4 regions of the Staphylococcus lutrae genome follow, and region 4 is predicted to be linked to each of the others. Evidence: predicted binding sites of a transcription regulator. Region 4 holds the regulator's gene; each other region holds the start of a gene.
The links. The regulator Rex, encoded in region 4, represses fermentation and respiration genes when NADH is low (regulators of the CRP and FNR family bind a similar motif). The targets are predictions, from matches to a motif close to TTGTGAAATATTTCACAA.

Region 1 (6,361 bases), 360 kb from region 4:
AAATAACAGAACGCATCCACCAAAAAAGTGCGTTTGAAGAGTTACCTGTCTTATTGGTAGACCTGATTCAACATCATTTTTTATCGCCCAACGTATAACTTGAATCATTGCCCAGTCTTGACGACCTATCAACAAAGCGGCGGTTATGACATCACATCATCATGTCATAACCGCCACTTTTCATATCAATATCTCATATTCGATTTATCTTTTTCACGATAACGCACGTGTGTTTTTCTCACGTTTTGAGAGGTTAAACATTGTGAATAGCGCTATCAATCCCAACACACCTAGCAAAATAAATGCGAAATGACTCGTACCTGTCATCGCAGTGACTGCTGAAATAACAAGCGGTGGGAAAAAGCCACCAAGTCCTCCCATCATTGAGACGATACCGTTCGCAACACCTGCTTCTTTCGTAAAATAAAATGGTACTAATTTAAACACTAAACCATTACCAATCCCTGCACAAACACTGACTGTCAAACAGCCCACTGTAAAGAGAAAGATTTGGTGAGACACCCCTAAGATTAATGCACCAACAATCATAATCGAGAAGAACACTTTCAACATCGTAACCGCATTTAATTTATCCCCTAAAATGCCTCCGAGTGGTCTCAAACATGTCGCCAATGCAATAAATATCCCCGTACGGATCCCGGCATCTACTTTGTCAATCCCAAAATTTTGCACGAGGAAGTTCGGCAAAAACAATCCAAATGCAACGAACGAACCGAACGTAATAAAATACCATAGACTTAAATAATATAACTTGTAATTTTTCATTAAAATCCGTGTTTGCTCAACGAGAGGGACTTTTACTTTAGGTTCATTCCGGTCCCCCAAGAAAAACATCAATAATGCAAACACTGCCATCACCACTAAATAACTCCGCACTGTATTCTGCCAACCGATAACGCCAGCGATAGGCGGTGCTAAAAATGATGATACGGCTGTCCCCAAGTTCCCCATACCATAAATGCCATTTGCAAGACCGACTTTATCCTTTGAAAAATATTTAGGAAGTGAGGTCACACCAACAGAGAAGATCGCGCCACCTACGCCAAGGAAGAAACCTGCAAACATCAACGCGCCAGGAGAATTTGCTTGACTGAGTAGAAAAATTGGTGCCAATAAAATAATAAAACTTGTAAAAAACACCCATTTAGCTCCAACAATATTCGTTAAATAACCAAACGGTACACGTAACACAGAACCGAGAATGACCGGAATAGCCAATATGATTGACAATTGTGCACTCGTGATTTGAATATCTTGTGAAATAAATGGCATTAAGGGTGCAATAATACTCCAGGCCATAAATCCAGCTACTAGACTCAACGTTTGGAGTAAAAGTTGTACACCACCTTTAGATTGATTCATTTCTCATTCACCTTTCTTTACTTATGACTTCATACACCATATCGACACTTTTCGAGTGTGCAACTCAGGTATGTCTTGTAATTTCAACTCCAGTTTACCGTTATTGTGAATTTTATAACATAAGGATTTACCCTATTCTTGCGCGGAATATCCCCCTAACAGCCACGGACATCCAATCGTTTTCGCGACCTCATTTAACGGTACAATTTGTCAATTCGATATTAAATTAATAAAAGTGCGATAACAGGCATCATGCCTGTCACCACACTTAAAAATCTAGTAATTTTTTCTTCAGCGCATACTCTACTAATTCCGGCTTCGACTTCAAATTTAATTTATCCATAATCCGCGTTTTATGTGCTTCCACTGTTTTCACAGAAACAAAGAGCTTTTCAGCGATATCCTTGTTCCCATATCCTTTGGCGATCAATGGTAAAATCTCCAATTCCCGCTTCGATAATATTTTAAAAGGATCATTCGAATATTCTCCATCATTGGAAGCATTCACAAATTCCTTAACTAAAGACGTCGTCATCTTTGGATCGATATACGTTTCACCTCGATACACGGTACGAATGGCTAATAGCAACTGCTCATCTGGCGCATTTTTCAAAATATAACCACTTGCCCCACTTCTAAGCACATGGAATAAATACTCTTCATCATCATACATGGTTAATATAAGAATTTTCGTATTGGGAAAACTGTCTAAAATTTTACTTGTCGCAATCAATCCCGATTCACCAGGGGGCATGCTCAAATCCATGATTAATACATCAGGGGCATGCGCCATCACTTTTTGGTAAGCCTCAACCCCATCTGCTGCTGTTCCTACGACCTCCATATCCTCTTGAAAGTTTAATATCATAGAGAAACCTGTGCGTACAACCGCATGATCATCAGCAATAACGATTCTCATACTACATTCCCCTCACTTTTAGCTAATTGGTACTTCCAGCGATACAATGGTGCCCTTTCCTTTTTGCGTTTCAATATTGAGATGACCGTTGACCAGTTCAGCGCGCTCATACATCCCATAAAGCCCTAAACCTGATCCTTTCGGTGAATCACTCGGTTCAAATCCTCTCCCTTGATCTGAAACTTCCGCATAGAGGTACTGGTCATCTTTCCGAATAATCACATCGACATCATCGACACCCGCATACTTCATCGCGTTAAACACAGCTTCTTGTACGACGCGGTAAACGACCGTTTCTATTTCACTGTCAAATCGTTCAGCATCAATGTCAAAGTGATAGTTAATCGCCAAACCATAATTATTTTCAATTTGTTTAAAGTACGTTTTAAATGCAGCGTCTAACCCTAAATCATCTAAAGAAGAAGGACGAAGTTCAGAGGACAAATTGCGTAGATCATCAATTAACTTTGCCATTAATCCTTCAATATGTTTCGCACTTGACAATAAAACCTCCGTATCTTTTTGATACTTCAAAAGACGCATCTCCACATTGACGTTCATCAATTCTTGCACAACACCATCGTGCAGTTCTCTAGAAATTCGTTTCCGCTCATTTTCTTGTGCTGCAATCGTTTTTTGTATCATATTGCGTTGATACAGTTTTTCTTGTCTTTCTAATTGCGCCGTCACATTTTGTAAAGTAAACACTTTAATCTGACGCGTTTCATCAATGGTTTGATATGTGGCGGTAAAAGGTTCAACTTTATTATTTGTCGTTTTCATAAATACTTGGAATGTCGTATCTCCAATGTCTTGTGCATGAAGAAAACAATTTTGGCACGTTCGTAGCGCATGCTCATTCGTATAGCCTTCACACCGCCCACATATTGTCGTTGAAATCCCGCTCATATCGTTATCTGATGAGATCACACGTCTCGCGGCAGTATTCATATCGATGACTTTTCCCTGTGCATCAATAAATATAATCATTTCTGATGTTTGATGGTAATAAGATTGTAAAAAATCCACTAAATCTGTTGTCTCCTGTGGCATTATTGCATCACCTTATCTTCACTCGTTAAACTCCCTATCCCTTTAATCGACGAAATATTTTGGGCAATTTGTGGTAGCGGTTTGTGATGTCGCTGACCTAAAAGCAACACCCCTTTGACACGATGATGATGCCAAAGCGGGATTGCGATGAGTGCCGTTAACTGTTCACTCATCAAAATAGGGTAATTGAATAACGCATTTTGAAAATCATATTCCGTCGTGTTTTCAATCATCATCGGCTTACCTGTTTTCATCACATTGCCTGCAATGCCATGCCCATTCCGTAATACAATACGTCGATACCGTTCATTCAAATTACCTGACACGTAACGCCACTTGATTTTAGTTTCCGCATGATCCTCTGATGGCAAAGCAATACCTGCAAAATCAAACTGGTATTCGTGACGTATTTTCTCTATCTCGTCTTGATAATCATGTTGAGAAAAATCAATCGGGTTCACGGTCATCACTCTCCATTAAATTTTATGTTTGCGATAAATAATATAACTCCGACTCGCATAGGTCACTGGCACACTCCACACGTGTACAAGACGTGTAAACGGCCAACATGCCATAATCGTAAAACCTAAAAGAATATGCAGCTGAAACGTCAGTGGCACGTCTGCCATTAATTGTGCATCAGGTCTTAGCGCAAACAGTCCTCTAAACCAAATCGAGATGGTTTGACGGTAATCAAATTCTGGTGTCGTCACATTCGTAACTAATGTCGAATAACATCCTACAAAAACGATGAGCAGTAAGAGGAAGTTTACAAAAATATCTGAAGCTGAACTCAAGCGACGGACATTTTGTTTTGTAACACGTCGAGCCGTCAATAAGAACATCCCTATCAATGTGATTATACCAAATACGCTCCCGATATACACTGCACCGATGTGGTAAATATGATTATTGATCCCCATCGCCGCTAACCAATGTGCTGGAATCAACAATCCAACGACATGACCTAAAAACACTGGAATGATCCCTAGATGAAATAATAAACTTCCCCACTTTAATTGCTTCTTCTCAATAAATTCACTCGATTTTGCAGTCCACGAAAATTGGTCAAAACGATAACGTGCAATATGACCAATCAAAAATACTGCAAGACAGAGGTAAGGAAATATCACCCATAAAAATTGATTAAACATGATGTGTCACCTCTTTATCCTGTACAATACAACGCTTTAATGCCTCTCTTAATCCACGAATTAAATGGACGTATGGATTTTCTTGTTTTTCAAGCGTTTTCATCATTATATATGTCCCATCTTCAATAATCATGATAAGCAATTGCACACTTTCTTGTGCACGTTTGTCCCCTTCGAAATGTGCGACATATAAAAATTCAAGCATCAACGGCAAATAGTCGGACAGTTCGGAAGCAGGCATTTCTAACCCAAACATTTCATACAATACTTTGAGTTTGGCTAACATCTGCCCTCGTTCTTTTTGTGTATCAAATTGATTGAATGTCATATACAAAGTCGTCTTTTCATTAAAATCAAAGGTATCTGTATACAAAGCTTGAATTTCTGATAAGCTTTTTTCATACATCGCTTCTCGATAGGCTTTGACATGCGGATACGCGGGATGCGCACCGTCAAAAATCTCTTCGAAAATTTTAGGATGGAACGTCAATTTTTCTGGAAAACTTAACTGTTGGCTCATGTAACCGAATGTATCTTTATACGTCTTCAACACATTAAGATCAATCACGGAAAATCCCTCCATAGAACCGTTCGTTATAGATGTCTTGACCTGTTTTCCCTCCTGTACTTACCGGTGTACCACACCCCTCACAATTCGCACCGAAATGTTCACCACCAAATCCTTGGCTTCCTTGTGCGGTATAGGTATCCATATACTGTTCTTTATGGGAAGTCGGAATGACGAAGCGGTCTTCATATTTGGCAATTGCTAATAAGCGATACATCTCTTTCGCTTGTCTTTCAGTTAAACCGACACGTGCTAAACGAGACATATCAAAATCACGGCCCGTCGTTTGTGCACGCATATAACTTCTCATCATTGCCATCCGTTGTAACGCCCCTTTCACCGCAACTGTATCTCCTGCCGTGAATAGCTCAGCTAAATATTGAACAGGTAAACGCATCTCCTCAATTGCAGGGAAAATCGCATCTGGATTCTGACCTGCATTTTGACCTTCAAAATAGTTCATGATTGGACTGAGTGGTGGACAGTACCAAACCATTGGCATCGTACGATACTCCGGATGAAGTGGAAACGCTAATCGATATTCAATGGCAAGTTTGTATATCGGTGAATTTTGTGCGGCTTCAATCCATTCTTGTGAAATACCATCTTTCTCCGCTTGTTCAATCACCGCTTCATCATAAGGATTCAAGAACAAGTCCAGTTGCTTTTCATAAAGATCTTGCTCGTTTTCAGCAGATGCCGCCTCTTGCACACGATCCGCATCATATAAAAGTACACCTAAATAACGCATGCGACCCGTACATGTTTCAGAACAAACTGTTGGAATCCCCGCTTCTACACGTGGAAAACAGAACGTACATTTTTCTGCTTTATTCGTTTTCCAGTTGAAATAAACTTTTTTATAAGGGCACCCCGTCATACAATAACGCCATCCACGACACGCTTCCTGATCAACAAGGACAATGCCATCTTCATCACGTTTGTACATCGCACCCGAAGGACATGACGCCACACAGCTCGGATTGAGACAATGTTCGCATAAGCGTGGCAAGTACATCATAAACGTTTGATCGAAGTTAAATTTAATCTCTTCTTCAATTTTTTGAATGTTAGGATCTTGTGGCCCCGTTACATGTCCCCCTGCTAAGTCATCTTCCCAGTTTGGTCCCCACTCTAGAGGCATCCGTGCACCAGTCATCACTGAATGCGCGGTCGCTACTGGCGTATGTTGACTCGGTTTAGCCGTTGTTAAATGTTGGTAGTTATATGTCCAAGGCTCGTAATAATCTTTGATGACTGGCATATCTGGATTATAGAAAATTT
Region 2 (6,361 bases), 590 kb from region 4:
TACATTGGACAAAAGACAGCGATATGGGTTCACACAGATATGTTTGCAGAATATAAAGCTAAGAAAAATTATAGTAGAAAAATTATTTTCAAAGCGTATCAAAAGGCAGATAAAGTCGTATTAGTCCATGAAAATCTTCGTGAAAAGCTAGTGAAAAATATAAAAGGTATTGCGAATAAGGTTACGGTGGTCAACAATTTTTTAGGTGAAGCACGTGTTAAACGTTTAGCACAACAAAACTTGTTTGAAACACTAAAGGATGTAAATGTTGAATATTCATATAATGAAAATGTTGAAATTTATACAGCAAACCATCAATTTAAAACTGACGAAGATAAGCTAGCAGATGTGAGTCAACATTATCCAGAGGCGCAGATGTTATATCATCAATATCAAGAGACAAATCTACCGAAAAGTCTTTCTGAAATTGAAAAAGAGCGTGGTAAATTTGTATTAAAACAAGCACGTCATCAAATCATCAAAACCTATGAAGCGTTAATTCTAGAAAAGAAATTAAAAGCACGATTCAATTTCCTTTATGATATGCAAGGAGCGGCGATTGAAAAATTTTACCAAGACCATTTAGATATCGGAGTGGCATCTGTTGAGTTTTACAAACAATTTAGAGTATCCAAAATAAAAATGATGAATGCTTTATTTAATCCTGATGTAAAAGTGTTTATTAATATAGGACGGTATGATTATCAAAAAGGACATGATAAACTAATAGCGGCGTTTGAAAAAGTATATATAGAGAATCCAAATGTTTTTCTAATTATGATCTGTCCGCACGGTCCGCTTCGTGAACAAACGATTAAGTGGGTAAAAAACTCTAGGGCACATGAGAATATAGTCATTTTAGGAGGATTAACGAATCCATATGCATTGCTTAGACACTGTGATGCATTTGTTCTTTCATCTAATTATGAGGGATTAGGTTTAGTGGTCTATGAAGCACTTGCTATAGGAACAGATGCAATTACAGTCAATCTAAAAGAAACGATTGCATATTTGGATGATGATCAGGCAATTATTGTAGATAACAGTGTTGAGGGTCTTGTACAAGGCATGCAACGAAAGTTAGTCGGAGATACGTCCTTGAAGCCATTCGATTTTAAAAAGTTTGATGACCAATCGAATCAAGAATTTGAATCAGTATTGAATTAAATTAAGAGAAGGTGAGATGGAAATGAAAAAAATAAAGAAGGCAGTCATTCCAGCAGCAGGGCTAGGGACACGTTTTTTACCTGCGACAAAGGCGATGCCGAAAGAAATGTTACCGATTTTAGATAAACCGACGATTCAATATATTGTGGAAGAAGCGGTGCGTGCAGGGATTGAAGATATTATTATCGTGACGGGGAAACATAAACGTGCGATTGAAGACCATTTTGATCATCAAATTGAACTTGAAATGAACTTGGCAGAAAAAGGGAAAGAAGTATTGCTAAAGAAAGTGCAACATGCCACGGGTTTGGCGAATATGTTTTACGTGCGTCAAAAGGAGCAAAAAGGGTTAGGTCATGCGATATGGACAGCCAAACAGTTCATTGGCAACGAACCTTTTGCGGTATTACTTGGGGATGACATTGTGGAATCAGAAACACCTGCCATTCAACAATTAATGGCAGAGTATGAACAAACAGGAAAATCAGTCATCGGTGTGCAAGAAGTCCCAGAAGAAGCAGCATCGCGTTATGGGATTGTAGATCCAAAAAGTCAACAAGGTCGTCGTTATGAAGTGACGCAATTTGTTGAGAAACCGGAGCCCGGAACAGCACCTTCTAATTTGGCCATTATGGGACGCTATGTCCTTACACCTGAAATTTTTGATTATCTCGAAAATCAAGAAGAAGGCACAGGTGGGGAAATTCAATTAACAGATGCGATAGAACGATTAAATCATGATCAAAAAGTTTATGCATATCGCTTCGAAGGTGAACGTTTTGATGTTGGAGAAAAAATAGGGTTTGTGAAAACAACGATTCAATATGCTTTACGTGACGAAGAAATGGCTGATGAGATTCGCGCATTTTTAAAAACGTTGATCTAACGCTGACGATGAAAATCAGTCATCTATCATGAAATCACCTTTTTTCTAATTAATATGATGCAATTGTTCCATTTTGGTCAAGAATGGTGACAAGATGCGCTTAAAGTGAGTAGATAATTATGTTAAAATATTCACATAAAAATTAGAAAAGAGGAAGAGAGAAAATGCTTCTTTTTATGATAGAAATTATAATCATGATTCTCGCAATTGTGTTGGGCCTTCGTACTGCGGGGGCGCTCGGTTGCGGGATTTTTGCGCTCGTCGCGCAGTTGGTCATGGTTTTTGGTTTCGGTTTACCCCCAGGTTCGGCCCCTGTAACAGCGGTGTTGATTATATTATCTATTGGTATCGCTGGAGGGACATTACAAGCCACAGGGGGGATTGATTATTTAGTCCATCTGGCTTCAAAAATGATTGAACGCTTTCCGAAGTCGATTATCTTTATTGCCCCTATGATTGTATTTGTGTTTGTCTTTGGGATCGGGACGACAAATATCGCGTTATCTTTAGAGCCTATTATTGCGAAAACGGCTTTAAAAGCGCGCATTTACCCTAAGAAGGCTTTGACAGCATCTGTATTAACTGCAAATATCGCCTTATTATGTAGTCCAGCTGCTTCAGCGACAGCGTATATCATTTCGGAGTTTGCTGGATTCGGGATTACGATGGGACAATACCTTTCTATCGTGTTACCGACGGCGCTGTTGAGCATGTTGATGTTGAGCTGTTTCAATACGTTTATTGGGCGGACAAAAATGGATGCGCAACATGCACAAACCTTATTGCAACAAATGGCGCACCAAACGGATAATGGCGAGAAAGCCTATGGAAAACGTGTCAAGTTGGGCGTTTTGATGTTTGTCGTTGCGGTAGGCTGTATTTTGATGTTTGGCATTTTTCCTTCAATAGGGCCGACATTTCATATCGATGGAAAAACGGTTCAATTACAAATGACAGATCTCGTTCAACTTTTGATGTACATGAGTGCGATGATCAATATACTGCTCACGAAAGTCCAACCGAACCAAATTTTAACGACGCACATTACACAAGCAGCGATAGGCGCTATCTTTGCGGTACTTGGACCGGGATGGTTAGGTGCTACGATTTTCAGTGCACCTGCGAACCGAGCAATGTTGGAATCGGGCACGGGGCAATTGGTTGCACAAGCGCCTTGGCTCATGATGATATTGATTGGTTGCTTGGCGATGATTGTCATTTCCCAATCTGCGACGGCATCGATTGTCGTTCCGATTGTTTTAAGTTTAGGGATTTCACCGATATATTTTATCGCAATCGTGCAAACGTTGAACGTGAACTTTGTGATACCAGCACAACCAACGATTTTATTTGCGGTTGATGTGGATGAAACGCATTCGACACGGATAACGAGCTTTTTACTTCCGGGGTTTTTCTTGATCGCAACGACTGTGGTCATCGGTTTGTTGATGAAGTCGATTTTAGGCGTGTAGTCTATCCGATGCGCGCGCAAAGTTGATGAAAAGAAAACGTGTTTTACAATGTGCAAGGCCGTGTAGTAAAAAGGTCTCAGCCATTTTTAAGATAAGAAAAGCACCTTGATTGTTAGGATTTTTAAATCCAGCGGTCAAGGTGCTTTTTTCGGAATTCAAACCATGTTAGTCTGCTTGTCAGTTTTATGCCTCCTGTATCATTGTTAAATGTTCGAGATTTGGCATAGCGACCGGGAAAAATTAATGTTTGATATCCTCAAGTTTTTACACAAGTTGGAAGATGGTCATCAATCAAGGTTTGTTTGACGTCAAAATGATGTGAATTCAATGAAACGAGTTCATTTATAACGTCATTTTTGTGATGTTAAAACGTGTCTAAATCAATGAAAAGCGTTGTATTAAAGTGTTGATAGATGAGGTTTTAATCATATTTATTGGATGTGTATCGGTTGGGCGTGACGTTTGGCATAAAAACTGCTGAAAATCCCAATCAATAAAATCGTTGCTGCTAAAAACAGCGCTGTGTCGTAGCTACGTGTGTGTTCGATTAACATACCGGAGAAAAAGGGAGCAATCATTTGACCTAAACTATAAATAAAGGTCATCATTGAAACTAAATTTGCACCTTTTGTTTCGAAAGTAATCTGGTGTGACTTAGACATAAAAAGTGTCGTCATTCCTAAAAAGGTCGCGCCAAATATCATTGAACTGAGCGCAATGGCAATGGCATTTGAGGTGAGTACAGGCATCAGTACGGCAATAATTTGTAATGAAAACGAGATAACTACGGAAAGAAATATACCGATACGCTGTGAAACGAACAACCATAATACTGTTGCGGGCATAGCACCGAGTCCGACAAACATCCAACTGAGTGCTGCATATTCAGAAAGTGGTGGTATCATTTTTATGATGGCGACGAGGAAAGTTCCGGTAATAATATAGCCGGCACCTTCACAAAAATAAGATAGTGCAAAAGCGATGTAAAACTTTTTGGTGTAACGTATTTTAGGCTTGGAGACGGGGCATGTGCTTGTCTCGTCAGTCGTGGGCACTGGGTTTTCACGCATTCTAACTGTGACAATCAGCGCTAAAACGAAAGCAAAACTTCCGAGAATCAGCCACGTTTGTCGCCAATGTTCAACATCGGTGTAAAAGAAAATGAATAAACTACTAATAAATAATCCAAGGCCAATCGCGCTATACAATAAACCGGCAATACTTTCTCGACATGCTAAGTGTAAGGCTTCTAGCACGATTGTCGACGCAAGTACAAAGACGACACCGCCAGAGATACCGTTTAATAATCGCAGTAGCGACCAAATGGCGAAATGATGGGTTAAACCAAATAATATGATAGTGGCTACGTTGAGCAGTAAGGAACATTTCATATCGAAAACTTTATTTTTAAGTGTATATAAATTCGGCAGTATTGCACCGATTAAGTAACCTAAATAATTGAATGTTGCTAGCAAACCTACATTTTCATTATCTAATCCCGTATCCAGTTGCATGAATGGTAATATAGGGGTATATGCAAAGCGTCCGAGCGCCAATACAATTAATAAAGCGATCATTCCTAATCCAAGCTGTCGGTAACCATGTGCTTTGAGGTGATGAATATCTCTCAAAGTGATCCCTCCTCAATTGTGAAGATGTTTTTTATTATACGAAATTTTTTTGATTATGAATATATAATTTGTATTTTAAAGTGATTAATTAATAAAATGTTAAGATTTATAACTTTTATTGAATATCATTTACATTCTTATTTATCCCGCGCTTAAGCCCCATACATTGAAATCATTGCCTTTCGATGGCGTTCTATTTAGACGAAAGCAACATAGATTTTGTGCTTTTAGACAACGTAAGCCACGAATACATCACCTGATTGGTGCAGGTATTTCATGCAAGAATGACTGACTGATTTTGTCTCAATGCGCACGTGCATCTTCATAAAATGTAGCTCTATGTTTCCGGAATTTATAAAATCAGGAAACATAATTCCATTAAATATCATCATTCCGCAATTTTCGATGTGAAATAAACGTGATATCGTTATCTTTGTGAAAGCGCTTTTAATTAAATAGTAGAAACGCGTGTTTAATGCCAGAAAAACATAAAAATAAAGCGGCATCGTTACTTTTAAGCGTTTAGAAATGTGCATAACGATGATGCAGCACAGCAATGATTCAATCGCATGATGAAACAATGAAACAATAAGGAGGTCGTCTTATGGAACTGACATTTCATACAGATGTTCATACGCAACATGTCAACTTGCTACCACGTACAGCTTATCACTTGCCTTTTACGAGTTTGGAGGAATATCAGTCGGGGACACAACGCCATGAGATGCAACGTGTGACTTCGTTAAATGGCGCATGGCAATTTCAATATTTTTCGTCGTTGGCACAATTTCAACAACGTGCGGCATTAGGAGGACAGGATACGATTGCGGTGCCTAGTGTATGGAATTTACAAGGCTACGATCAACTACAATACTGCAATGTGCAATTTCCAATTCCGTTTGATCCACCGCATGTTCCGAATGAGAGTGCGTGTGGTTATTATGAAAAGACGTTTACGATTAAAAATTATCAGGCAGATTTAGATTATCATCTGACTTTTGAAGGGGTGAGTGGCGCGCACTACATTTGGGTGAACGATCAATTTGTAGGTTATGCACAAATCTCTCATGCACGCTCACAATTTGATATCACTGCACTTTTAACAGAAGGGGAAAACCGGATTGCTGTACTCGTATTGAAATACTCAGATGCGACTTATTTCGAAGACCAAGATATGTTTCGTCATTCAGGAATTTATCGAGATG
Region 3 (6,361 bases), 210 kb from region 4:
GCCTAACAGAATGGTACGATACCCTCCAAGCTTATCGAATAATGAACCGCCTAATAGATTCCCGGCAATCATACCAAATGAATTGACCATTAAAACGAGTCCCGCCGTACTCAATGATTTCCCCAACACTTCATTCATATAAATCGTGTTAAGTGGCCATAAAAAGCTTGCACCTGTAATATTGATTGCCATTCCAATGACTAGCCACCGTATTTCTTTCGGCATACGCATTGATGTCACTCTCCTTTTTCTCTCTAGGACACACTATAACACGATATTGATGAAATATGTTAAAATCTTCAAATACTGTTTAAGAACACGGTATAATACGCTATGATTAATACAGTTAAAATTAAGAATGTTGAAAGGAAGATTGTGATGGGGTGTTATTTTCCATACGCTTTTGAAGAAAAACGATATCACACGTTAAATTATCATCTGAAAAATAAATTTGGTCGTAAAATTTTCAAAGTAGCATTAGATGGCGGGTTTGATTGTCCAAATAGAGATGGTACTGTGGCTCATGGGGGATGTACGTTTTGTTCGGCAGCTGGGAGCGGCGATTTTGCTGGAAATCGTGCAGATTCTATCGATGTACAATTTAAAGAAATAAAAACAAAAATGCATGAAAAATGGCAAGAAGGTCAATACATTGCTTATTTTCAAGCATTTACGAATACACATGCGCCTGTCGCAGTCTTGCGCGAAAAATTTGAAGCGGCATTAAAACAGCCAGGTGTTGTAGGTCTCTCAATTGGAACACGTCCAGATTGCTTACCTGATGACGTTGTAGAGTATTTAGCAGAATTAAATCAACGCACTTATTTGTGGGTCGAATTAGGGTTGCAGACCATTCACCAAAAGACTTCAGATCTTATCAATCGTGCGCATGATATGACTTGTTATTATGAGGGAGTCGCTAAATTACGCCAACATCACATCAATGTTTGTACACATATTATCAATGGTCTCCCTGGTGAAGATGAGCAAATGATGATGGAAACAGCTCAAGCGGTTGCAAGTATGGATGTTCAAGGCATAAAAATTCATCTACTTCACCTATTAAAAGGGACACCAATGATGAAACAATATGAAAAAGGACAACTTGAATTTATGACACGCGCACAATATGTCAATCTCGTTTGCAATCAACTTGAGCAACTTCCACCAGAGATGATTGTCCACCGAATTACTGGTGATGGGCCGATAGACTTAATGGTGGGTCCGATGTGGAGTGTTAACAAATGGGAAATTTTAAATGAAATTGATGCTGAACTCACACGCCGCGGTACCGTCCAAGGGCAATATTTCGAAGCGCAGGTCACGCGATGATTGTTTCACGCATCTTACCCTTTGCCAAATCACTCATTCGTAGCCACGTCGCAGCTGATAGTGTAGTTATCGATGCAACATGCGGAAATGGACATGATACGCTTTTTTTAGCTAAACTTGTCCCACATGGTCATGTTTATGGGTGTGACATTCAAGCTGACGCCATTTCTCATACGCAAGAAAAAGTACAATCATTTGATCATGTAACACTCTTTCAAGTCGGTCATGAAGATATCATTGCTCATATCCCAGAAAGTCATCGCAATCAGATTCATGCTGCCATTTTTAATCTCGGCTACTTGCCTAAAGGAAATAAACGCATTGTGACACATGCGTCCACCACTATCACAGCCATTGAACGGATTTTTGAGGTCCTTCAACCCGAAGGCATCATTGTACTGGTGGTTTACCCTGGACATGAAGAAGGTGCAATAGAAAGTCGCGCACTGATCGACTATTTGTCCACTTTTGATCAACAGCTTGGACATGTGATTAAATATGAATTTATCAATCAGCAAAACCAACCCCCTTATGTTGTTGCTATCGAAAAACGTGCATAAATTGAAACCCAATAGTTAAACCAGCGTTACACATTTTTCAGTGAATCGCTGGTTTAATTTATGCCTGTTCTATTTTTATCTGTTAAGACGGTGTCATTCTTTAAACAATCACGCATTTGTTCTTCCTTGACCTACAAGTCACAACCATGAATAATGGAATTCAATAACGCTTGTAGATGTGCTTCTCGGCTCTCAATCTCTATACATGTAAAGTTAATTAACTGTTGCTTATCACTGACTTTGTTCTCGTTAAAATGAATAATCACTGTTCGCTCATCATCGGACGGTCTTTCTTTGATAATCCATTTCTTTTCTACTAAATTATTGTATGTTCTCGTCCGCTTATACGTTTTAACTTTTACATAATCATCCATTTCTTTGAGCGTCATTGATCCTTTATCCCAAAGCGTTAGTAAAATTAAAAATTCTTCTTTTCCTAATTGAAATTGGTCCTCTATTGCATTAAAAATTGCCTCTACTTCTTTTTGTAATTGATCGAGTAATATGATATCACTCACATTATAATTTTTATTTTCAGCCATAATTAGCCTCCATTCTTATCCTACCTATCCTTTAAAGATACCCTTAAAATCAAAATCCAATCCTATTTAATATAATTGTAATATTTTGTCGTTTTTAAATTTGAATGCTCGTCATTTATTCATATTAAAAAACTCATTCTTTTATCACATTGGTTTACCATAATCAATATATTTAAAACAATCATCCACCAATGTCGAACTGTTTTAAACAATCCAATTCCTGATTGATCAACGCTTCTATTTAAACAATCCCACTAAACCACAAAAAAGCTAGGTTGCATAACGCAAATCCCTAGCTTTTTAATACAGTGGCACGATTCAGATATACCGTTTTCTTATTTACTTACCTGAAATAAATTTTTACAGTAAGTGTGAGATTGAATCTTGCATCTCTTTTAAAATATGCACTGATTTATTAAATTTTTCTGTTTCATCTTCATTTAGAGGCGTTTCAATAATACGTGTTGCACCTTCAGCATTGATTAAAGTCGGCACGCCTGTATACACCCCTTCGTGTCCGTATTCACCTTCTAAATAACTCGAAACAGTCAATACGACATTTTGATTTTTTAAAATCGCTTTTGATATATGCATAAGCCCCATTGCAATACCATAATATGTTGCACCTTTAGCTTTAATAATGTCATATGCTGCATCACGTGTTTTTACATAAATTTCTTCGATGAGGTGCTCACGTTCTGGATCATTTTTCAATTGATCGTAAATCGATACACCTGCAATTGACGCGCTCGACCAAACCGGAACTTCAGAATCACCATGTTCTCCGATAATATTCGCATGTACACTACTTGGCGCAACATCAAATGCCTCACCGAGCAGATGTCTAAATCGTGCTGTATCTAATATTGTGCCTGAACCAATAACTTTATGTTTCGGTAAGCCAGAGTATTTTAAAGTCACGTACGTTAAAATATCTACAGGATTTGCTGCCACTAAAAAGATACCATCAAAGCCGCTCGCCATAATGGATGAGATAATTTCTCGATATATCTTCGCATTCTTTTCTACTAAATCTAGACGCGTTTCTCCAACTTTTTGAGGGGCACCCGCACAAATCACAACTAAATCAGCATCTTTACAATCTGAGTATTCTCCTGCTGAAACTCTTACCGGCGATTCTGCGTATGGTGCGCCGTGGTTTAAATCTAAAACATCACCCAACACTTTGTCTTTATTGATATCAATAATCACGAGTTCATCCGCTACACCTTGGCTAACCATTGTAAAAGCATAGCTTGCTCCAACTGCGCCATTACCGACTAATACTACTTTATTGCCTTTATTCTTCATTGAAAAACACTCTCCTACTATGCCGTATTTGGTAGAAATTAATTGCTTGTGATTCTTTTCACATTTATAATTTAACATGTTTTCAAATGTCTTTCAATCATAAATTTTTAATTTCCCAAATTTCCAATAACGAGGTGCGCAGCATGTAGAAAACTTCGCTATCTCAAGCTATTTGCATCATCAATGACATATCCCGCTGCAAAGACATTATTATTTAAAAAGCTCAAAACATAGCGCATTACCGCTTCACGTTCAGGTTCATTATGAATTTCATGTTCAAGATCTTGCCACGCCTTAAAGTATACCTCTTCAAATCGCAATTTTTGAAGTAGTTCACGTGTTACGGTTGTATCAGTGATCTTATCCTCCGTGCCATACATAATGCACATCGGTTTAGGCGTTAACCGGTCAAGGTGATCGGCCGTTTCTTTCATCGTTCGAATGATTTCTTTGTACCAATGATAACTTACTTTTTTCAACATCATTGGATCATTTTCCATTTCTTCAAGCACTTCAGGATGACGTGTCAGATGTGCGGGTTCAATTCCTAAATCAAATTTCGCGCCTTTTGAAATATCACCAACATTTGAAGTTAAAAAGTGTTTGCGTGTTTTGTAATTTTTTTGGAACGCTAATAGAGGCGAGATAAGGACGACCCCTTCAACGTCTAGGTTGACTTTCTCCAACAAATTAACACAGATTAATCCGCCCAAGCCCACACCAATGATAAAAGTAGGCAAATGGTACGCTTCGGCAATTTCCATCCACTCCAATACACGTTCCTGATATAGTTCAAAGTGCTCAATTTGTCCTTTATGCATACGTGAAGTCTGACCTTGACCTGGCAAGTCTCCCATTATAACGTGGTAGCCATTACGTTTTAAATGTGTAATGACAAAGGCATATCGCCCTGTATGTTCCAACATGTTGTGTACAATGACGACAACACCTTTCGCTTCACCCTCAGTTTCCCATTTCCACATCATGCATTATCCTTTCTCATTCTATATATTCTTATTTTCATTATATCGTGAGTTGTCTTAAAAGTGCGACTATAAACATCAAAAAAATGGCGTCAAATTTGAAATGTCGTATCGCTCAAGTATGAATCGCCATCATCACATTAACGTTGCCAATAATGTGCATTTGAACACCTTGTGATCTATGCGATGGGTATTTATTGCAACGACAATCAGCGAGATGAAAGTGCACATTCGTAAATCTTGCACCATTGATGTATCGTTTTCACCGATGAACGTAGTCAAATTGACTAATTTGGCAGATGTTAAGTGCACTTTAAAATGATGTTCTTTTTCCTAACGTCAAGATTTTACCCCTGTCTAGCAATCGAGACAGGCTCGTTGATAGACAGGGGCACTTTGAATCATTTTATATTTAATTGCTTTTTCAAAACTGTACTTTTATACCGATAGCTTTAAAAACAACTTTTTGACCATTGCTTCACTTAAACGAGTTTAAATGTTTTACGAACAAATTTGAATCGTAAAATTAAAATCGTTAACAATAGCTCATAAAAAGTAGGGAAAAATTTGGCAACAATCAATCCCATTAACTGTCCCAACAACGTGCCATCGCCTTGAGATGCATTAAACTGAGCTACAATTCCAGCATCAACGAGATTCAATCCTATGATTAAGACGACCACTGGCCATGTTTTTTTCGTGACAACACCAACAATCAATCCCAATATAACGAGTAGCAAAAGTTCAAAAACAAAATACTGGACAAACGTATCTAACGACGTCCCAAATATATAGAATGCTAAATCTCTAAACATTGCTTATCTCCCTTAATATAGATTTACATTTATTTTAACACGCGTGTATTTCCAATCATTTAAAGATTTTATTAAGATTTCTGCGCAACAATTTACAAAAAATTAACAAATAATGCGCGATTTACATCACTTCAGCAACTCTTCACACAGACTTCATGTTAACTTGACATCAATATGTTAGATTATGCTTAACAAAACCATTTAGCAAGGAGTATATTATGAAAATTATCATTAAATGTATGGTATGTATTTTACTTCTACTCAGTGCGCCATTAATGACTGCTATTGCTCAAGAACCTATTGCGACGAATACTCAAAAATAAATAAATTCATCTTCACATTTAGTTCAAATTAACATGATACATTACCTATATAAAAATATATTTTTTAATGTGAAAACGTTTTCCCCTATGATATGTTCGTGATACACTATTGATAAAACATGAACAACTGGGAGGAATTTAGAATGGTCTTAGTCAAAAACTTTTTCATGGCATTATCTAATAATGCATTTTTAAATTCAGCAGCGAAAACAGTAGGACCTTCACTCGGGGCGAAAAAAGTCGTCGCAGGCAATACGATTGATGATGTGGTTGAAACAATTAAAAAATTAAACAAAAAAAATATCGCGGCCACTGTTGATAATCTTGGGGAATTTGTCAACAATGAACGTGATGCCATTGCTGCAAAAGACAAAATACTTAAAGTAATGGAAGCCATTCACAAAAATCATTTAAATGCACATATATCTGTGAAATTAAGCCAACTTGGCTCTGAATTTGACCGTGCGTTGGCGTATCGTAATATTCACGAAATCG
Region 4 (6,361 bases):
AAAATTTCTATCAATTGAAACATTGTGTCTTATAATGTTATTAAGGAGGAAGGTCATGAAATTCATTGATAACGGCATCGAAAGATTAGCGCTTAAGCTACAGCAAAAACAAAATTTGAGTCATATCGAATTTTTAAAAGTACGCTTAGGCATGCAAGTAGTTGTCATTAATTTCTCTAAAGCTGTCGTTACTTATGGGCTCGCACTCCTTTTACACTTATTTTTATACACGCTAATTGTTCACATAAGTTTTCTTGTTTTACGATTTTATTCAAACGGTGCGCACGCAAAAAATTCAATACTTTGCCATATTCAAAACATTTTATTTTTTATTTTTGTACCATGGTTAATAGTGCGATATGACATTCCGTTTGTATATTTGTTATTATTGGTTATATTGGGATCATTCCTTGTTGTGAGATATGCTCCCGCAGCGACTAAGAAGAAACCGATTGCAAAGAAAAGAATTAAAGGGTTAAAAATTCGATCTTGTTTTGCAATGGGGCTACTCATCATCGCATCATTCATCGTTTCTGAACCGTATAACAAATTTATTTTGTATGGTGCCATATTACAATCTTTAACATTATTACCTATTTTTAAGTCTAAGGAGGAAACTTAACATGAAATTTTTCGATAGCATTCTTAACTTTATTGTTCATTTTTTCCAATCCATCGGTAACTTTGCGAAAATCCCTTTCAGCTTTGGATTTTTCGATGAACCTGAAATTCCTGAAGAATTATTAGAAGAAGAATAAAATAATTTTTAGAAAGCGTGTATAAAAATTGGAAATTGTTTTATCTACATTAACTGTGTTGTTTCAAACTTTTCTATTCGCCTCAATTACAGGCATGATTCAGAAATACAAATATACTTCTAGGGATTACTTCCTGATACTTGTCGGGATTGTAATCCCTGGACTTGTTCTATATTTTATTTTTGAACGCTATAGTCTTTTTTATTTCATCCTAGCCTTTTTTGTTTTTTACTACAAACGTGCGAAGGCGCTTGGGATTATTTCAGTATTGATTACAGTACTTATTTTGACCATAAGTAGTTTTTTTGGTGTGATTGTTTATACATACTTAATCAATCTTCATGTGAATGATTATGTCTCTATCGTTTTGTATACGTTATTCTTTGCGCTTTGTTGCTATTTCTTAGCATTTATCCTTGTATTCGTCCTGAATAAATTCAAACTCTCATGGTTACATTTAAATCGTTTATATTTAACACTTTTAATTTTAGCCTTAGCTGTGGGTGTCTACGTCTTTTTCTATTTAATGCCTAAGTCCGTCGACACCATGAATGAGTTTAAAACTTTAGGTGTTATTTATTTTATTTCCTTTTTAATCTTTGCATTGTTGATTATTGTAACCACTTTAACGATTGAACGTGAAATGAATTATCGACGAAAAAAACAAGAATTAGAAGATTATTACAAATATACATTACAAATAGAGAAGATTAACAATAAAATGCGGAAATTCCGTCATGATTATATTAACATCCTGTTGACCATGTCTGAGTACTTACGCGAAGATGACTTACCAGGATTGAAAAAATACTATCATGAACATATTAGTCCGCTTAAAAGTGACTTTGAATCACACTCGGTTAAACTCAATGGCGTTGAAAACTTAAAAGTTCGAGAAATTAAAGGTTTAATCACGACTAAAATTTTACAAGCTCAAGAAAAAAATATTGAAATCAGTGTGGAAGTCGCAGATGAAATTACTGAAATCCATATGGAATCTATTAATTTAAGCCGGGCATTAGGTATTATTTTAGACAACGCAATTGAAGCTTCTTATGCGATTGACAATCCAATGATACAAATCGCATTTATCAAAACGGACACGTCCGTGTTGATTGTGATCATGAACAAAGCACCGAAAGACATGCCCAAACTCCATACGTTAATGCAAGACGGATTTTCGACTAAAGGGAAAAATCGGGGTATTGGTTTAACCACTTTGAAAGAAATTATTGATCAAACTGAAAATGCATTCCTTGATACGACGATTGAAAATCATTATTTTGTGCAAAAATTGGAAATTATGAACGATGAGGAACAAGGGAGTGTGAATAATGAAAATTTTGATTTGTGAAGATGATCCAAAACAGCGTGAGCGTATGGTCTCTATCATTGAAAATTACATCATGATTGAAGAAAAACCTATGGAAATTGAAATCGTCACGGATGATCCGTATGCCATTTTGGAAACGTCTAAAAATATGACTGATGTGGGTTGTTATTTTTTAGATATTCAATTAGAGTCAGACATCAACGGGATTAAACTCGGTAGTGAGATTCGCAAGCACGACCCAATTGGAAATATCATCTTTGTCACGAGTCATAGTGAACTCACTTATCTCACTTTTGTTTACAAAGTGGCTGCAATGGATTTTATTTTTAAAGATGATCCAGATGAACTGAGAACACGGATTATTGACTGTCTAGAAACGGCTTTAAAACGGCTTGATTTGTTGACTAAAGATCATACTGTTGAGACGTTAGAATTAAAACGTGGGAGCAGCTCTGTTTACGTGAGCTATGATGACGTCATGTTTTTCGAATCCTCACCTAAATCTCATCGCTTAATTGCTCATTTGGATAATCGACAAATCGAGTTTTATGGCAATCTTAAAGAGCTTGCACAGTTAGATGATCGTTTCTTTAGATGTCACAACAGTTTTGTTTTAAACAGAAGAAATATTAGTAGCATAGACTCAAAAGAACGTATCGTCTATTTTAAAAATGATGAGTTTTGCTACGTCTCTGTAAGAAATATCAAAAAAATTTAAGCTGACTGTTCATCCTATTTCTTTAAAAATCAAGCACACGTTATACACCCCAAAAGTTGGATTCAAACCATCTTTTGGGGTGTATTTGACTTGGGACACAAATCATACATCATTCGTTCATCCCTATTCCATTTTTAGGCTCTTTCTAGATAGTGATTAACGTCTCATTACTCATTCACAGGTATCAAATCATATTTCGTCATTTTTAAATAAATTTGACCAGAGTCCGTCACAACTTTAATTTTATTTGAGCTGACCTGTGGGAAAATTCTAGCGGACAACACACTTTCTCCATCGTTACAAAATATCTCAATGCTTGATGTGTCTACAAAAATACGTAATCGCGTGAGCTCAGTGTTCAATTGTGCTTTCCTCATTGTCCCTTCAACGGGATAAGGTAACGCCCCACTATCAAAACGCTCAAGCGACAGCATTCGCGTTCCTGTTTCATATCGAATAATCGTTGCTTCTTCTCGCGATGCTCGCAATTGTAATTCAAACGCTGACGCTTCATTTTCAAGAATGTCAACAACAAGTTCGTATTGTACCCCTTCATACGGGTGTAATTGCTTAACAAATTTGTTTGCATAGCCAAGTGCGACTTCCTCATTTTGACGTAATTTTCTCAAATCCATATGTGGTTTTTGTTTTAGCCGATCATGCTCAATCGTTAAGATTCTAGGTAAGGTTAAACAATGTGCCCATCCCTCATCATCGGTAGGATAATTCGTATTGGGAAGTCCCATCCACGCCATCATCACACGACGTCCCACTTCATCACACATCGTTTGTGGTGCATAAAAATCAAACCCTTGATCCAATTCAATGAATGGACCATGCTCAAACACTAATGTTTCAAAGTTTAAATGTCCAATGATATAACCACTTAGATATTGATTTTGATATCTGTCATCTTTTGATGTGACGCCTCTCGGGCAAAATAAGAGAACATCTTTCCCATGTATTTGAAAATAATCGGGACATGCCCATACTACTCCAAAATGATCTAAGTTTGTTTTAATTTCACCTTTAAATTGCCAAGGCCCTTCTGGTTGAACAGCCTCGTATAATACGATACAACCGGTTTGATTATGACGCTGTGCCCCTATCATCGCATATAATTTGCCATCTTTTTCAAATACTTTAGGATCTCGAAATTGCTGTGTATAACCTGAAGGCGGTGTTGGAATGGCAGGAGGTAATATTTTCTGAACGGACCCATCCTCATTTACGCGTGCCACAATTTGACTCCTATAACCGTGCCACTCTGAATCACGATGCATTGCTGTATACATGTAATAGCATGTTTCATTAAATACAAATGCCGATCCACTGTTGACACCATGGCTATCATATTCATTGTCTGGACGCAATCCGATACCTTGGTCTTCAAGTTGCACGAGATTTTGACCTTTCAATAATCGCCAATATTTCAACCCATGTACCGCACCTAAAGGAAACCATTGATGTGCAATATAATAGTGATTGTTAAAAAAAATAAGCCCATTGGGATGATTTAATAATCCTGTTGGTGGCTGAATATGAAAAGTTTGTCGAAATGGAGATGCATTGACTTTGTCTGTTAATATTTGTATTTCTTGTTCACTTGCTGCTTCATATTTACGATAACGCTTTTCTCTACTCCATTGCTCCATATTGTACCTCCTTAATGTATTGGCCATCCTATACATCATTAATGACTTTCAAAAGTAGCGTCAACATCAAGCCGCTTACATATCACATTCGTTATCAAACCACACGCATGGCCTCATATCGATTTCAACGGCATGTGTCATTTGATCACTGATGTATCACTTAACATGGCTCAAAATGATCATTACGCTTTTGATTTCATGTCTTGCTTCGTCATCATCTGACTTCATATGTATAGATTCCTCTTTTAGTCTCACTCGCTATTTTATCATAAATTCACCCTTAAATTCTCAACAAATTCATTTCATATGACTTGCCATACAGACTTCATTTAAATAGGGTTCTGCAGATTTATCCAACTTATATGCATCACTCATTTTCCTAACTTATTCAACATGTCATCATCTCACAACAATCGTCTTGCCAATCTCACTGACAATAGAAAAAGCTAATTCCTACCCAATTTGATAGAAATTAGCGCTTTAAATCGATGTATTTAATAAGATGAAAAAGCATCTCACTCAAATATTACATGATTCAAATATGAAGACAAACGATGAGATTGAGCGTCATATAGACTACTATGACTTTATGGTACCGTAGTTCTTCATAAAAAAGAGTAATGATTGCAATTCAACCCCTAAATCTATCTGATGGACTTGAACATTTTGCGGGGCGTTCACGCGTTTTGGTGTAAAGTTAAGAATGCCTTTGATACCCGCTTCTACTAACTGATCTGTGACGGCTTGGGCTGCAGATTCTGGTGTAGCAATGATTATGACTTCTAAATCACCTGCTGCTACAGTTGCTTTAATTTCATCCATTGATTTGACCGTCACGTCTCCTACTGTCGTCCCTATAATCTCTTCGCTAATATCAAATGCCTCTGTAATTGTCATATCATCATGAATTGAGAAGTTATATGAAATTAAGGCCGTACCTAAATGCCCAACGCCAACAACACCAATTTTAATGACATCTGAATCACTGAGTTCTGATTTGAAAAAATCTAGTAAACTATCAATATTGTAGCCGTATCCTTTTTTACCTAACTCACCAAAATAAGAAAAATCTCGGCGAATGGTTGCTGAATCTATATTTAAGCCTTCACTAATTGCCTTTGAATTAACGCGATCTTCGCCTTTCGCTTTTAAAGTGTTCACAAATCGATAGTACAAAGGGAGACGTTTTAAAGTTGCTCTAGGAATTTTGTTCATTGATTTTCCCATAATGAAGTCCTCCGATAATCATTTCTAATACATGTGATGGTGTTCACACTTTATGCTCATTATTATAACTTAATTTAATACATATGAAAACTTTAACAGTTTGATAGCATGGGGGTTTATTGTACAATAAATAGGATGAAAGGAGTGTGCCTATGATTTTAATGCAATTAAGTCAGATTACAAAATCGTTTGATGGTGAAACAATTTTTGAAGGGGTTCATTTTGAAATAAAAACGGGTGAACGTATCGGCATTGTTGGTCGAAACGGGGCTGGAAAATCTACACTTATGAAAATTATCGCCGAAGTTGAACCCTATGACTCTGGCCATATTTCTAAAATAAAAGGTCTAAAAATAGGTTATCTAACACAGCAAATGACACTTAACACACAAAATAGCGTTTTAGAAGAAATGGCGCGCCCTTTTGAGGAAGTAAAAACAATTGGACAACGAATGCAAGACGAAGCGGATTGGCTTGCAGCACATGCAGATCACTATGAATCTGATGCGTATCAAGCCCATATCGCAAAATATGAGCAATTATCCAATCAATTTGAACAACAAGACGGCTACCAATATGAGAGCAAAATAAAAACCGTACTGAATGGACTCGGATTTAGTACAACAGATTATCATCGCCCAATACAAGATTTCAGTGGTGGTCAGAAAAC

Region 1: a site for Rex is predicted at 1,487-1,504, ahead of B5P37_RS04025 (nitrate/nitrite transporter). Genes of this name have one in related genera too.
Region 2: a site for Rex is predicted at 2,173-2,190, ahead of B5P37_RS04900 (anaerobic C4-dicarboxylate transporter family protein). Genes of this name have one in related genera too.
Region 3: a site for Rex is predicted at 3,792-3,809, ahead of B5P37_RS01100 (L-lactate dehydrogenase). Genes of this name have one in related genera too.

The regions. Positions count from the first base shown of each region.
Region 1 is NZ_CP020773.1:797,443-803,803, forward strand. It holds gene B5P37_RS04020 (M20/M25/M40 family metallo-hydrolase) at 1-98, shown strand, start outside; gene B5P37_RS04025 (nitrate/nitrite transporter) at 214-1,383, opposite strand; gene nreC (nitrate respiration regulation response regulator NreC) at 1,652-2,302, opposite strand; gene B5P37_RS04035 (sensor histidine kinase) at 2,321-3,355, opposite strand; gene nreA (nitrate respiration regulation accessory nitrate sensor NreA) at 3,355-3,816, opposite strand; gene narI (respiratory nitrate reductase subunit gamma) at 3,832-4,509, opposite strand; gene B5P37_RS04050 (nitrate reductase molybdenum cofactor assembly chaperone) at 4,502-5,077, opposite strand; gene narH (nitrate reductase subunit beta) at 5,070-6,361, opposite strand, start outside.
Region 2 is NZ_CP020773.1:1,026,445-1,032,805, reverse strand. It holds gene B5P37_RS04910 (CDP-glycerol glycerophosphotransferase family protein) at 1-1,167, shown strand, start outside; gene galU (UTP--glucose-1-phosphate uridylyltransferase GalU) at 1,190-2,053, shown strand; gene B5P37_RS04900 (anaerobic C4-dicarboxylate transporter family protein) at 2,218-3,525, shown strand; gene B5P37_RS04895 (YbfB/YjiJ family MFS transporter) at 3,957-5,156, opposite strand; gene B5P37_RS04890 (glycoside hydrolase family 2 TIM barrel-domain containing protein) at 5,761-6,361, shown strand, end outside.
Region 3 is NZ_CP020773.1:229,816-236,176, forward strand. It holds gene B5P37_RS01080 (MDR family MFS transporter) at 1-231, opposite strand, end outside; gene mnmL (tRNA modification radical SAM protein MnmL/YtqA) at 379-1,332, shown strand; gene mnmM (tRNA 5-(aminomethyl)-2-thiouridylate-methyltransferase MnmM) at 1,329-1,892, shown strand; gene B5P37_RS01095 (transcriptional regulator, SarA/Rot family) at 2,024-2,434, opposite strand; gene B5P37_RS01100 (L-lactate dehydrogenase) at 2,795-3,745, opposite strand; gene B5P37_RS01105 (alpha/beta fold hydrolase) at 3,904-4,728, opposite strand; gene B5P37_RS01110 (hypothetical protein) at 5,211-5,543, opposite strand; gene B5P37_RS01115 (proline dehydrogenase family protein) at 6,010-6,361, shown strand, end outside.
Region 4 is NZ_CP020773.1:435,799-442,159, forward strand. It holds gene B5P37_RS02200 (accessory gene regulator AgrB) at 56-622, shown strand; gene B5P37_RS02205 (AgrD family cyclic lactone autoinducer peptide) at 624-758, shown strand; gene agrC (quorum-sensing sensor histidine kinase AgrC) at 787-2,112, shown strand; gene agrA (quorum-sensing response regulator AgrA) at 2,093-2,809, shown strand; gene B5P37_RS02220 (sucrose-6-phosphate hydrolase) at 2,977-4,464, opposite strand; gene B5P37_RS02225 (redox-sensing transcriptional repressor Rex) at 5,044-5,691, opposite strand; gene B5P37_RS02230 (ABC-F family ATP-binding cassette domain-containing protein) at 5,844-6,361, shown strand, end outside.